DNA from 2 places in the Arthrobacter sp. 10N44_2 genome. Region 2 is predicted to be linked to the other one. Evidence: predicted binding sites of a transcription regulator. Region 2 holds the regulator's gene; the other holds the start of a gene.
The links. The regulator LexA, encoded in region 2, represses DNA repair genes until DNA is damaged. The targets are predictions, from matches to a motif close to TCGAACANNTGTTCGA.
Positions count from the first base shown of each region.

Region 1: a site for LexA is predicted at 2,615-2,630, ahead of AC1DBX_RS02210 (LexA family protein). Genes of this name have one in related genera too.

Region 1 is NZ_JBFTHT010000001.1:451,394-455,810, forward strand. Features, by position in the region: gene AC1DBX_RS02195 (hypothetical protein) at 111-491, opposite strand; gene AC1DBX_RS02200 (hypothetical protein) at 498-818, opposite strand; gene AC1DBX_RS02205 (Y-family DNA polymerase) at 863-2,161, opposite strand; gene AC1DBX_RS02210 (LexA family protein) at 2,170-2,601, opposite strand; gene AC1DBX_RS02215 (SCO1664 family protein) at 2,861-3,628, opposite strand; gene AC1DBX_RS02220 (DUF3090 domain-containing protein) at 3,628-4,188, opposite strand; gene AC1DBX_RS02225 (histidine phosphatase family protein) at 4,213-4,417, opposite strand, start outside.
Region 2 is NZ_JBFTHT010000015.1:53,144-57,560, reverse strand. Features, by position in the region: gene AC1DBX_RS15575 (ATP-dependent DNA helicase) at 1-2,045, shown strand, start outside; gene lexA (transcriptional repressor LexA) at 2,142-2,891, opposite strand; gene AC1DBX_RS15565 (LysM peptidoglycan-binding domain-containing protein) at 3,409-3,843, shown strand; gene AC1DBX_RS15560 (histidinol-phosphate transaminase) at 3,912-4,417, shown strand, end outside.

The sequences.
Region 1 (4,417 bases), on a different contig from region 2:
TGGGCTAAAGACTACCAACGGCAGGGCAGCTGCGATTCCCGCGTGTGACTCAATGCATCCCGGGCCGGACTGATCAGCGGAACCGTTGCACGTCGGGTCGCGGGCCTGACCTAACTCCAGCGGTGGGATTCCAGCGCACGAAACAGGGGAGCGCGGCCGCTTTTCAGATGGTCAACGGGGCGGGACCCGCCGAGGTCCTGGCAGGGTGTAACCATCCAGGCCGTGAAGTAGTTGTGCGGAACCTTCAGTTCTATGGCGCGCTGGAAGAGGTCGACGACGGTCGGGTGGAGGTGGCCGCCGGCGACGAATTGGAATCCCGGGCAGAACGTGCCGTCGTCGATGAAGACGCGGACGAGCTGCTGCATTACAGGGTCGGGGTCGTCCATCAGTTCGGCGAGTCGGCGGCGGACCTGTTCCAGGGCGGGCAGCGTGAATTCTGCCCTGATCCCCGCCCAGGTCTGGTCGTTGATCGGCTGACTTTTCAGTGACACCGTTGCCTAGCCGCCGTCGCTGATGTCGTCCAGGAGCCACTGGACGGAGCGTGGATTCCGGCGCAGCGTGAAGGTGCGCAGCGCTGAATTAGCCCCCAGCCGGGCCTCGACGCGCCAGTATTCGGTACCGGCCGGGTTGGCGCCGCCAGCGGCGGCCGTGCATCGGGTGCCCCGCCCGGCGTCACCGCCGATCCAGTGCCGGGATTCGGTGGCCGGATCGACAAGCCAGATCCGTCCGTCGTGCCGGATGGCAAGGGGCTTGCCTGCCGGGTCGAGCCGGACTTGAAGGTCAAGGGTTCGTGTGGGGTTTTCGGTGCTGAGGGTCATGGGGGTGGTCTTTCGTGGTGCGGTGCTGCGGGGGCGTGTTGGCGTTAGGCGGCTTTGACGAGGGGGAGTTCGTCCCAATGGGTGGTGTAGCGGGGGGAGAGCATGTCCCGTTTCATGGTCCAGTCCGGCCCGCCCCGTATGCCGGCGTGGCCGAGGCCGATGGAGCCGCGCCCGTATCGGCGGGTCACATCTTCCAGGAGGGTTCCGATGTGGCGTTCCTCGTGCGGATTTTGGAACAGGGCCAGCGGTGCCTGGTTGCCGGTGGGCCGCAGGTCGGTGACCATGATGCCGGCCCGGGCGTATTTGATGCCTTCCTGGATGTGGGGCAGGAGGGCGTGGGCGGCCCGGGTGAGCAGGACGGGATCGGCGGTGGGCATCGGCAGCGGCACGCACACCGAGGGGTAGGAGGTGTCGTTCGGGTTGAAGTGCGAGGTGCCGGCGAAGGCGGTGAGGACCTTGGCCTGGAGGCTGTATTTGGCCAGCCGTGCCGATGCCTGCTGGCCGTAGACGGACAGGACCTGCCGCATGCCGGCGGCGGTGGTGATGGGGGTGGCGAAGGAGCGCGAGAAGATGAGCTGGTCCCGGCCGATCCGTTCTTCCTCCATCGGGATGCACGGCGTGCCCTGCAGCTCCAGGACGGTGCGCATCATGACCACGGAGAAGCGGTCCCGGATCATCACCGGGTCGGCCCGGGACAGGTCAAGGATGGACTGAAGCCCTAAGGCGTTGAGGCGTTTGGTCAGGCGCGTCGCGACGCCCCAGATTTCGATCACAGACAGCCGGCCCATCAGCGCTTCTCTGGTGGCGGCGGGCACGGAGTCCCAGTGGCAGACCCCGTCGAAGGCCGGGTTGTGCTTTGCCCATTTGTTGGCCAGTTTCGCGAGGGTCTTGGTCCCGGCGATCCCGACGCAGACCGGAACCCCCACGTTGCGCCGCACGGCTGCCTTCATGGTCTGGCCCAGGACCAGCAGGTCCTCCGGCGCGCCTTTGACGCCCAGGAAGGCCTCGTCGATGCTGTAAACCTCCAACCAAGCGCTGTAGCGGCCCAGCAGTTCCATCACCCGGGCGCTGATGTCCCCGTAAAGCTCGTAGTTGCTCGAGAGGGCAACAAGTCCCCACTCCTTGGCCCGCGGGGCGAGTTTGAACCATGGTTCACCGAGGCCGATGCCGAGAGCCTTGGCTTCCGGGGACCGGGTGACGGCGCACCCGTCGTTGTTGGACAGTACGACGACGGGCCGGCCTTCGAGGGACGGGTCGAATACCCGCTCGGCCGAGGCGTAGAAGCAGTTCACATCCACGTGCGCGATCTGCGGCATCCGCCGCATCGGGGAGGGCTTAGACATGGTGTGCCTCAAACATGGTGCAGGCAGCGGGTCGCGACGCCCCAGATGACCAGATCCGACAGGGACGGAACGCGGATGTCCGGGTAGGACGGATTCTCCGCCTGCAGCACGACGCCGGCGGCCGTGATCCGCAGCCGCTTGATGGTCAATTCTCCGTCCAGGACGGCTATGACTACGGACCCGTCCTTGGGTTCCAGGGCCCGGTTGACGATCAGTTCATCCCCGTCGCTGATGCCGGCGCGTTCCATCGAGTCTCCGGAGACCCGCACGACGTACGTGCTGGTGATGTCCTTGATCAGATGCTCGTTCAGGTCAATCCGCCCATCAAAGTAGTCCTGCGCCGGCGATGGATACCCGGCCGCGACGGGGACCGGAGAGATCAGCACCGACAGCAACGACATGCCCGCGTCTATCACGCGGGGACCGACAACAACGCCCACAACACACCCTTGTTCGAATATATGTTCGATACATTCAGTGTAGCCGGATGGGCCGACAAAAGTTGGACTCTGCCCATATCCCTCGGCTGCGTGGGCAGCGCGGTTTCTCCTCAACATCGCAACACCTGACTGAAGGGGTGCTGTATATGGGACGCTCGGCGCGTCGTCTGCGGAAGGTGGGGCCTGCGGGCTTGGTTGAGCGTAGGCGCTGTTATCGGCGTTTGGGCAGCCAAATTTTGACAGTTGAGCCGCAATTCCCTTAGAACAGCGGCCAGGGCACCGCCGACATCTCACCGCTCGGAGCCGGAAACCGCCCTGCCAAGCGCAACCGTGCGCAGCGCGCGGCGAGCGATGCGATTTCTTCGGCGCTGAGCAAGTCCGCCAGGTTTCGGCCCAGCCCACCGTGCAGTCCTTCGCTGACACGATCGATGCCGTCGCGTTCCTCGGCGGTCAGAGCGTCTCCCAGCCATCCCCACAGCACCGTGCGCAGCTTGTGGTCACGGTGAAAGGTGAGCCCATGGTCCACGCCGTGCCGGTGTCCGTCCGTCATGGCAAGAATGTGGTCGCCTTTGCGGTCGGCGTTGTTGACGACCATGTCGAACACCGCCATGCGTCTGAGCGCTGGCGAGTCTTCGTGAACGAGGGCGACCATCCGTCCGTTCTCATCCCGTCCCTCGAGAACATGTTTCCAGCCCGTCTCCGGCACCTGGTCCGTCGCGACCAGGTTCACGGCGCTTTGGGCGGGGTCTTGCTCCTGCCAGAGCTGCACCATTCCTTCGCCCATAGGACCATCGCGCAGCCAGGTGCGCGGCACCACGTCCCAGCCTAAGACTTGCGAGACCAGGTAGGCGGCCACCTCCCGGTGAGCCAGGGTGCCGTGGGGAAAATCCCACAGCGGACTTTCGCCTGCTATCGGCTTATAGACGACCACCACGTCGCCGATGCTGCCCAGAAATGTAGCGTTTGAAGCCGTCGTGATGCGGCCGGTGAGCGTCAGCTCGGCGGTCACTAGGTCCGGCCCTGGCATCAGACCTCGGGAAGGGTGCAGATGTGCCCGTCGGCGTCGATGGGGTAACCGCAGAGCGGGCACGTCGGACGCCCCGCGCCCACGATCTCACGGGTGCGCTTGGCGAATGCGCGGGCGGTGCCGACCGGCATGCGCACCAGCAGCATTTCAGGCTCGTTAGCGCCGTCCTCATCAAGCGATTCGTCGTTGTCATCAGCATCAGCATCGACGTCGGCGATGGGGTAGGCCTCAATTACGACCTGGGCCGTGGTTGGGTCCCAACCTAAGCTCATGGCGCCGGTGCGAAACTGCTCCTGAACGGCCTCGAGCTGGTCATTGTCGACAAGTTCAATGGGAGTGCTCGCGGGAATGCTGAAGGGGTTGCCCTCGACGGTGATGAGCTGGTCGAGAATTTCGTCGATCTTCTCCGCGAGCAGAGCCGACTGCTGCTTCTCCAGGGCAATACTCACGATCTGCGTCCCTGCGCGCACCTGCAGGTAAAACGTGCGCGCCCCTGGAAGGCCAATGGTGCCGACGACGATTCGATCAGGCCAGGCAAACTCGTGAACACGTGTAGGCATGTCAGTATTTTAGGCACATGAGGTTCATGGCGCTTTCTGCCCTGCACCGCCGCCCACCGGCGCATCGCCAGAGTGGAGGCCGTTCGACAGCCACGACAGATCACCCGCGTCGGTGTTGGTCGCGTAGACGCTCGGCCGACTAGCGCCGTAGCGCACGATCGATACGGAGGCGGGGCCCACGTTAATACGCTGGAACAGGTCAAGGTGCATGCCGAGCGCGTCGGCGAGG
Region 2 (4,417 bases):
GTTCGGTTGCCGGCGCGGCCGGCGAGGAGTTTGTTGTTAGGCTGCTCGACCGTGCCGTGTCCGGCATGGGCGGGCAGAGCCGCGATGGCCAGCACGAAATGGCCCGGCAGGTGGCGCGCGCGATAGACAGCGGCGACCACCTGCTGGTCCAGGCCGGCACCGGCACCGGCAAGTCGCTGGCCTACCTGATTCCGCTGATCGCGCATTCGCTGACCAGCAACAAACCCACCCTGGTCTCCACCGCCACCCTGGCGCTGCAGACGCAGATTGTGGGCCGGGACCTGCCCAGGCTGCTTAAGACCATCACCCCTGCCCTGGAGCGGCCCGTCAAGGTCGCCCTGGTCAAGGGCCGGTCCAACTACGTCTGCCGGCACAAACTCGAGGGCGGCTTCCCGTCCGAAGAACCTTCCGAGGGACAGCTGTTTTCCCTGGGCGAGGACACGTCCGTGCCGCACTTTGCCGCCGCACTTGGCGGGCCGTCCTCCCAGCTGGGCAAGGAAGTTGTCCGGCTGCGCGAATGGGCCGAGGAGACCGCGACGGGGGATCGCGACGAGCTCATGCCGGGCGTCACGGACCGGGCCTGGCGCCAGGTCTCGGTCACCTCCATGGAGTGCCTCGGTGCGCAGAAATGCCCGCTAGCGGCCGAATGCTTCAGCGAACTGGCAAGGCAGAACGCCGCCGATGCCGACGTCGTGGTCACCAACCACGCCATGCTCGCCGTCAGTGCCTTCGAAGGCCTGGCGGTGCTGCCCGAGTACGACGTCGTCGTGGTGGATGAAGCACACGAACTTCAGGACCGCGTCACGGGCGCGGTCTCGGGCCAGCTCTCCGTGGCGATGGTGCACGCCGCCGCGTCCGGGGCCCGGAAGCACACGGGCATCACCGTGGATGCGCTGAACAATGCCGCCGCCCACCTGGAGCTCGCCATCGACGGCGTCCCCAGCGGGCTGATGCCCAATGGCCTGAACAGCGAGCAGCTGGACTGCATCGACCAGCTGCGCGACGCGTGCCGCGCCGCCCTGTCCGATTCCAAGGGGGACAGCTCCGTGTCGGCGGACGGCGGACGGCAGCTGGCCCGCTCGCGCCTCATGGTCATCCTGGAACTCTGTGAACGCCTCCTGGCCGCGCGCGAAAACCGCGAAGTCGTGTGGTTCTCCCGCAACAGCAGCTTCGACCCGGCGCAGGGCTACTCCCAGCCGGACGAGAGCGCGCCGGCGTTGATCAACGTTGCCCCGCTGAGCGTCGCGGGGCGGTTGCGCGAGGGCCTGTTCGCGGACCACACCGTCATCCTGACCTCGGCCACACTGGCCATCGGCGCTGCCTTCGAACCCGCCGCCGGCGGCCTGGGCCTGGTTGGCAACGGCGCCCCGAGCTGGACCGGCGTCGACGTCGGCTCCCCGTTCGACTACCCGAAGCAGGGCATCCTCTACGTAGCCCGGCACCTGCCCAAACCCGGCCGCGGAACGTCCCCCGAGGCCCTGGACGAACTCGAGAAGCTGATCCGCGCCTCCGGCGGAGGCGCCCTGTGCCTGTTCTCCTCGCGGCGCGCCGCAGAGGAAGCAGCCGAGGCCATGCGGCCCCGGCTGGGCCTCAGCATCCTGTGCCAGGGGGAGTCGACCATGACGGCACTCGTGCGGCAGTTTGCCGACGAACCTGACACGTGTTTGTTCGGCACCATGTCCCTCTGGCAGGGCGTCGACGTCCCTGGCGTGTCCTGCCGGCTGGTGGTCATCGACCGGATTCCCTTCCCGCGGCCGGACGACCCGCTGATGACGGCACGTTCGCGGGCCGTGGCCCAGTCCGGCGGCAATGGCTTCATGGCCGTCTCGGCCACGCACGCCGCCATCCGCCTCGCGCAGGGCGCCGGACGGCTGATCCGCTCGACCTCGGATAAGGGCGTGGTGGCAGTGCTGGATTCGCGGCTCTCCACGGAGCGTTACGGCGGCTTCCTGCGCGCCGCGCTGCCGCCGTTCTGGCCCACCACCGATTCATCGATTGCCATGGCAGCCCTGAAGCGCCTGGCGAAAGACTCCGCGAAAGCTTAAGTCCCAAACCGGGGCCGTCACCCTGCGCCGGAAATCCGCCGCGGGGTGGCCGCTCCGAACTGGCAGCATGCCCCGGATGGCTAAGGGGAGCGCAGTTTAGAGGGAGCGCAGTACCGATACGACCTTGCCCATGATTACGGCGTGGTCGCCCAGAATGGGCTCGTACTGGGTGTTTTGCGGCAACAGCCACGTGTGGCCGTCCCGCTGGCGGAAGGTCTTGACCGTGGCTTCGTCGTCCAGCAAGGCGGCAACGATATCGCCGTTCACGGCATCACCCTGGCGGCGGACAACCACCCAGTCGCCGTCGCAGATGGCGGCGTCGATCATCGAGTCGCCGGCCACCTTGAGCATGAAGAGTTCGCCATGGCCCACGAGTTGGCGGGGCAGCGGCATGACGTCCTCCACCACCTGGTCCGCGAGGATCGGCCCGCCGGCGGCGATGCGTCCGACGAACGGCACCATTGCCGTGTCAGTGGCGCTGGCGAGCTCGGTTACCGACAGGCCGCCGACGGCCCGCAAGGGGCTGGACTTCTCGATACCAGATATCGGCGTGGCCCCCTCGTCCAGGGTCAGCGGCATGAGCACTTCCATGGCCCGGGGCCGCTTCGGATCACGCCGCAGGTAGCCGAGCTTTTCCAGTTGGGAGAGCTGGTGGGTCACGCTCGACAGGCTGGCGAGACCGACGGTGTCGCCGATTTCGCGCATGGACGGCGGGTAGCCCTTGTCCGTGACGGACCGCTGGATGGTCTCCAGGATTTTCTTTTGCCGGACGGTGAGGCTCTTGGGGGCCCGGGCGGGCTGCGGGCTCCGTGGGGTGGCCCTGCCGCCGGTGGCTTGTGCTGCCATGTTCGCCAACGCCTTTCCGTTCCGCCCGGCTGCCGTGGCTGCTGTCACCGGGAACTTCCGGCCTGAAATGTCAGACCCTGCTGATCAACTACGAATGAATTCCCACTGGTAGTTCGAAAGTGGGAGTTCGAAAGTGGTTGTCCTGTCCCTCAAAAATAGGCCAGCCGCAGACCTTTTTCAAACATTTGTTCTAGCGAGTCTCGACATCGTTCGTTAGTAAGTGCTAAAACAGAACAAGTAAGATTCGAATATGTGTTCGATTCCGACGATCTGGGTTCGCAGGCAATATTCGGTTCTATGTTCGAAGGTTCGGCCGGTTGGCGGCGAGTACGTGAGTACGCCGGGCGGCAACTTATGGTCCAGGAGGGCTCAGTTCATGTCAGTTTCAAGCGCGTTTGACGGCACTAACATTCAGGGCGTCACGACCCGCCACCGTGGTGTTGGTCCGGGTGGCGCAGCGGATAGCCGCAGCATCGGACGCGGCAGCATCGGACACGGCGGCCTCGACCAAAGCGGCATGGGCCAGGGCGTTTCCAGTCACGGCAACGTGTACCCGCTCAACGCCAGGCGCCGCGGCTCCGCGCCGTCGCGGGCGCAGCAAGGAGCCGCCGCCGCGGTTTCCGGCGGCCGGACCAAGCAGCCGCCGCTTCGGCTCACCCGGCGCGGACGCTTCGTCTTTTTCGGCGTCCCCCTGATTCTGCTGGCGGCGTTCATCCTGTCCTTCAGCGGATTCCTCAACGCTCCCGCGAAAGCGGCAGATTCCGCAGACCAGCTCTCGGTGACGCCGACCGTATCCGTCACAGTCCAACCGGGGGAGTCCCTCTGGGCCATTGCCGGGTCGGTGGCCCCGGAGCGCGATCCCCGCGATGTTGTGGCCGATATCGTGCAGTTGAACAATCTGGACGCCGCGCGTGTGATGCCGGGCCAGCAACTGTTTGTTCCGTCCAAGTAGCCACCCCCGGGTGCCGTCGCGGGCGTCACAGTTTCAGCGCCCGTCCCGCTACCACTTAAACTGGTCACGTGACTGACCAGCTTGAGCGCCTCAACCGACTGCCCCTCCGAACCAATCTGCGTGGCCTGCGTCCGTATGGCGCGCCGCAGCTGGACGTCCCCATCCTGCTCAACGTCAACGAGAACACCCATGGGGTCCCGGCCGATGTCCGCGCCGCGATTACCGAAGCCGTGAGCGCCGCCGCTGCCGGGCTGAACCGCTATCCGGACCGCGAATTCACCGAATTGCGCGAAGCCCTCGCCGAATACCTTGGCCATGGGCTGGACGCGGAGAACATCTGGGCCGCGAATGGTTCCAACGAAGTCCTTCAGCAAATCCTCCAGGCCTTCGGGGGCCCTGGCCGGACGGCCCTCGGGTTCCCTCCCACGTATTCGATGTACCCGCTGCTGGCCTCCGGCACGGATACGGAGTACGTCGTCGGGGCCCGCGCGTCCGACTATGGGCTCAGTGCGGAATCAGCGGCACAGCAAGTCCGCGAGCTTCAGCCCAACATTGTCTTCCTCTGTTCCCCGAA